One region of the Pseudoneobacillus rhizolycopersici genome, then DNA from elsewhere that is predicted to be linked to it. Evidence: riboswitches for the same ligand, from Rfam matches in the RefSeq annotation. Region 1 holds a riboswitch; the other holds the start of a gene.
The links. Region 1 has a riboswitch for cobalamin ahead of ACX9YW_RS08990 (DUF4430 domain-containing protein). Riboswitches for the same ligand answer to the same signal wherever they lie in the genome.
Positions count from the first base shown of each region.

Region 2: another riboswitch for cobalamin. It lies ahead of ACX9YW_RS21915 (S-layer homology domain-containing protein); the one in region 1 lies ahead of ACX9YW_RS08990 (DUF4430 domain-containing protein).

Region 1 covers NZ_JBTOOE010000006.1:156,090-158,575, reverse strand. Annotated here, with positions in the region: gene ACX9YW_RS08995 (DEAD/DEAH box helicase) at 1-864, shown strand, start outside; cobalamin riboswitch at 992-1,182, shown strand; gene ACX9YW_RS08990 (DUF4430 domain-containing protein) at 1,307-2,486, shown strand, end outside.
Region 2 covers NZ_JBTOOE010000038.1:6,923-9,408, reverse strand. Annotated here, with positions in the region: gene ACX9YW_RS21920 (FUSC family protein) at 91-1,074, shown strand; cobalamin riboswitch at 1,209-1,409, shown strand; gene ACX9YW_RS21915 (S-layer homology domain-containing protein) at 1,580-2,486, shown strand, end outside.

The DNA of each region.
Region 1 (2,486 bases):
ACGATGTTGTTTTCAGCGACGATGCCTGATGAAATTCGAAAATTAGCCCGTCGCCATATGAAAAACCCGCAAAATATTCAAGTTGAAAAAACACAGGCACCTTTAGAAAATATAAAGCAGATTGCCATCAGCACGGTCGATCGGGCAAAACAAGGCGATTTGATTGAATTACTACAAATGTATCGCCCGTATCTAGGGGTCATATTTTGCCGGACAAAACGAAGGGTAACAAAGCTTTATGAAGCTTTAAAGGCTAATGGTTTTAATTGTGATGAACTTCATGGTGATTTATCACAAGCAAAACGGGAACAAGTAATGAAACGATTCCGTAAAGCCGAAATTCAATATTTAATTGCAACCGATGTTGCTTCCCGAGGGCTGGATGTCGAGGGTGTAACCCATGTGTTTAACTACGATATTCCCGAAGATGTTGAGAGTTATATCCATCGCATTGGTAGGACTGGAAGAGCCGGTGGAGAAGGGTTAGCGATAACTCTATATGCACCAAAGGATAAAGAAGAGCTTTTAAAGATTGAAAAAGAATTAAATATGACAATTCCTAAAAAGAACCTTGGCAATGAGAAAAAGCAACAGGGGTTTGACCAAGGCGAAACATCGACAGACGGTCAGGCACGTAAAAAAGCAAGAAGAGGTAAAAATGAACGAAATGCCGAGCGCCGAAGTGATGCTAAAACAGAGGCTAGAGGATCATCATCAATGGGTAGGAAACCTCAAAGGGACAATAAACTAACAGCAAAACGTAATGAATCTAGGAATGCAAATTTAACCTCAGGTCGGAAGTTTTCTAATCAGGGGAAAAATACAAAAAGTAGTCCTAATCGTTCTAAAAAACGTTCATTCTAAAAAAGAGCATCTTTTCTTCCTTAGAAAAGATGTTTTTTTCCTGACGAATTAACAGGAATAATTATTAAAAGCAAAAATCTATACAAATCGACAATTTTTTCGGTATAATAAAATCAACATAAAAAAATTAAATCAGCATAAAACAGGTGCTATGCCTTTTAAGAAGGTATTAGCTTAATAGGGAAGTTTGGTATAAGCCAACGCGGTCCCGCCACTGTAAATGAGAGCAACCTATAGAAAGTCACTGTCTGTAAGGATGGGAAGACATAGGAAGCGATGATCATGAGCCAGGAAACCTGCCTGTTTTGATTGCACCAAGTGCCTACGCGGATAGGAGGGTGTTAAGCTATAGCGTTCTTTGACGTATTAAGAGCTTAACCAAAACTCCTCCTTCATAGGGGGATTTTTTTATGTCTATTTCATGGAATGGAGAGAAGAAACAATGATTAGAACACGAACAAAAAATCTGTTCATGCTGTTTGTACTCCTGTTTGCCATGTTGGCAAACTTGATTCCAGTACCAACATACGCTGCGGAACAACCTGAAGGAACCGTTTCGGTAATAGGGGATGAGGCTACAGGAATTTTACTCGATAAGAAAATTTATTCTTATAGTGAAAAACTAACGGCTTTTGATGCTCTTATAAACACCGTAGGAGCAACAAATCTAGAATTCTCTGAATCTGCTTATGGAAAGATGATTTCAGGAATAAATGGGCTGCAAGCAAAAGGGAACTATTTTTGGGCTTTTTACATAAATGGCATTTCTGCGCAAGTAGGAGCTGACCAGTATATTGTCCAAAAGGGTGATCAGTTAAGCTTTCGTTATCTTGACTGGACAGTGGTTTCAGACCAAAATGTTGCATTGAAAGTAGTTGGAAAGGATGGAACGGTTACAAATGAAATCGCTAGTATTTCGTTTGTGGAAGAACCGACTGCCTTTCATTTGCTACAGGCCATCTACGGGGACAAATTAAAGTTTAGTGATTCCCAATATGGTAAAATGATTACTTCCATTGATGGTCTAAATTCAGAAGGTACGTATTATTGGGCTTTTTATGTAAACGGTGAAATGGCTACAGTTGGCGCAGATAGTTACAAGCTAAAAGCAGGCGACAAAATTAGCTTCCATTACGAATCTTGGGAATCACCTGGTGAGGAACCCAAAGAAGAATCAAATGAAGGAACGAACCCTGAAACGCCGGTTTCAAATAATAATGTGCCAATTGCAGTGGAAACCATTCAAAAAGCTGTTGATTTAGCAAGTCAATATGTGACAAAAAATCAAGTTGGTGAGTGGGAAGCAGTTGCTCTTAAGCAAGCGGGTAAAGCGATTCCTAACGAATATTTACAAAATACAGTCCAATTCATTAAAGAAAAGCAAGGAAGATTTTCAAAAATTACTGATTACGAACGTTTTACTCTTGGAATTTTAGCAGCCGGTGGAAACCCGACCAATGTCGAAGGGTATAATTTAATTGAACCCATCTATAATGGAAATGTAACGAAACAAGGATTAAATGGTGTATTCTATGCGTTGATTGCCTTAGACAGCGCCGCTTTTGAAATTCCATCTGATGCTAAGTGGACGAGAGAAATGCTTGTCAAACATTTATTAGAAA
Region 2 (2,486 bases), on a different contig from region 1:
GAAACATCAGAACCGTCGCTGTGGGTCGTGAATAAATAATGGTAGTAAAAAACAAACTAATCACTGATGTTTTTATCAGGAGGTTAGTATGTGAATACCATTAAACTAACAATACCGGAAAAAGTGAGCCTTATTCTCAAAATGGTCATCGGATCAGCGATTTCATGGGAATTAGCCATTTTATTTGGTTCCAAATATCCTTATTTAGGTCCAATTTCACTCATTCTCTGTTTACAAGCAACACTTATTAAATCCATCAGATTTGGGATAGCAAGAATAATAGGCACGATCATTGGAGTAACATCCGTCTCCATTCTTGCTTCTTCTCTACATGCAAACGGCTGGTCAATTGCTTTTATTATGCTGGTCAGTCTTATCTTTCCGCTTCTTTTAGGGGCCAATGCCACAAGTCTTCATCAAATTGCGATAAGTGTCGTGCTTGTTCTTGAATTTGAACATAAGCTGCATGGATATGGGCTAGATCGAATTCGAGATTCCATTATTGGCGTAGCAGTAGCGTTGTTGCTTTATTTAATCTTCCCTCCCCCAAATTTCACAAAGAGAGCCATTGCAAAAGTGGTAGCATTACCGGATCAATTAGCAAATAAGCTGAATTCTTTGGCAGTATGGCTTGAAGCAGGGGCACCTCAACAAAACTATTTCCATTCAGAGTTTAAGCTATTACACAAGAAGTTGTTTGAAGTTGAAAAAATGATTGGGAAAGCTGAATTAAGCTTGAAATATAATCCTGTATCCCAAAAAAGCAAGGCACAGCTTCAGGAAGGAGAACTCCTATTAAAAACATTGCATAGAGTGAGTGCCGATATTCAAAATCTGTTTCATATCATGGACGAGTGGAGCAAAACGGGATCATTAACCAAAGAAAGTATAGAAGCCTGGGTACAAAATGTTTTCCTATTAGAGTCATCCTTTCGAAATTGGAATAATGGTAAAGCCCTATCTGAAGTTGTTTTAAATGAAACCAGTTCAAACGAAAAATACTCCTTTCCAGCTATCTGGCACGCAAATCATCTTCTGTCTACTATTAAGAAGAACCCTCGACCTTTCAAGTGAAACACGGGGACGTTTCTGATGTTTCACTAAATGAAATATCAGAAACGTCCCCGTGTTTCGTCTACAAATTAGAATTTTTTGAAAGTCGTTCTCCCCATCTGGCGATTATTATGCTACACTCTATGAGAAGTGAATAAGAATTGCAGAATAATGGTGCTCAGAAATGAGCTTAATAGGGAATTCGGTAAAAAGCCGAAGCTGTTTCCGCAACTGTAAGTGCAGATGACCACAGAGTAATACCACTGTCGAGTGAAGAAAATGCTTCTTCTAGTAGATGGGAAGGTTCTGAAAAGGGATGCACGAGCCAGGATACCTGCCTTTATTTCATCGTATCAACTCCCCTCGGAAGCTAGGAGAACTTACGGCAATAGACGGATAGGTATGTTTATTTTACCTTTTTTTCTACTGTTAACGGTGTTTCTCTATTTGGAGAAACACCGTTTTTTGTTGTTGAGGGAGTTTATGAGCTAGGAAATTCACTATCAGAAAAAGGAGGTTTAGGTGGATGGGAATTTACAAAAAGTGGCTAAAGGTAACGATTGCATGGATTTTAACATTTTCGCTATTGTCACCAGCTACGATGGCAGAGGAAGTTGAGAGTGTGGTACCAAGTGAGCAAGGGCCGCTATCGCTTTCCATAGACGATCCATTAGCTGAACAATGGCAAGCCAAGAGCGGGATTCTATGGAGTAATGCGGAATTTGTGACTTCTTTGACGTATGAACGAATTTTATCCTTATGGCAAACGGGCCAAGTCGATAGAAATCTATTAAAAGCTAAGGCAAGGCCAAGCATTTTGGGGGAAACCCTTTCGAATTATAGTAATGCCGTTATGCTGTTAGCGGTAACACAGTCCAACCCTTTTGCTTATGAAGGGAACAATTTTGCAAGCAAGTTAAGTAACTCTCAAACGGGTGAAGGTTATTTTTCATTTTCGGAGCCGAGCTCCTACAATAATGACCGTAAGGCAGATCCTTTTGTAAATGCACTTTTTGCCTTGGAATTTATCGGTGCTAATTATAATCGAGAAACGGCGCTCCATCATTTGAAAACAGTGCTTCCGGATATCAAAAGTGCAACAAATGGTTTGCTGCTGGGATTAACAGTCAGTGCACTTGCCAATTATGAAAGTGAAGAAGCAGAAGCGCTACGAGAAGAGCTATTGACGCATTATAAAGAAAGCGGTACCTATTTCACTCAAGGATTAGGATTATATGTAGATAATTTATACGCCCTTGGTGAAGACCCATTAAATGAAAAATGGCATATTAAAATCAAAGACGACCAGTATATTTCCGTTTTGGAAGCATACAGCAACTTAATTCATACAAGTGATAGCTATGCGTTTTTTAATCGCTTGAAAGCGGGCGAGGTAACAGGGCAGAGCAATGAAACTTTAGCTAATTCGCACT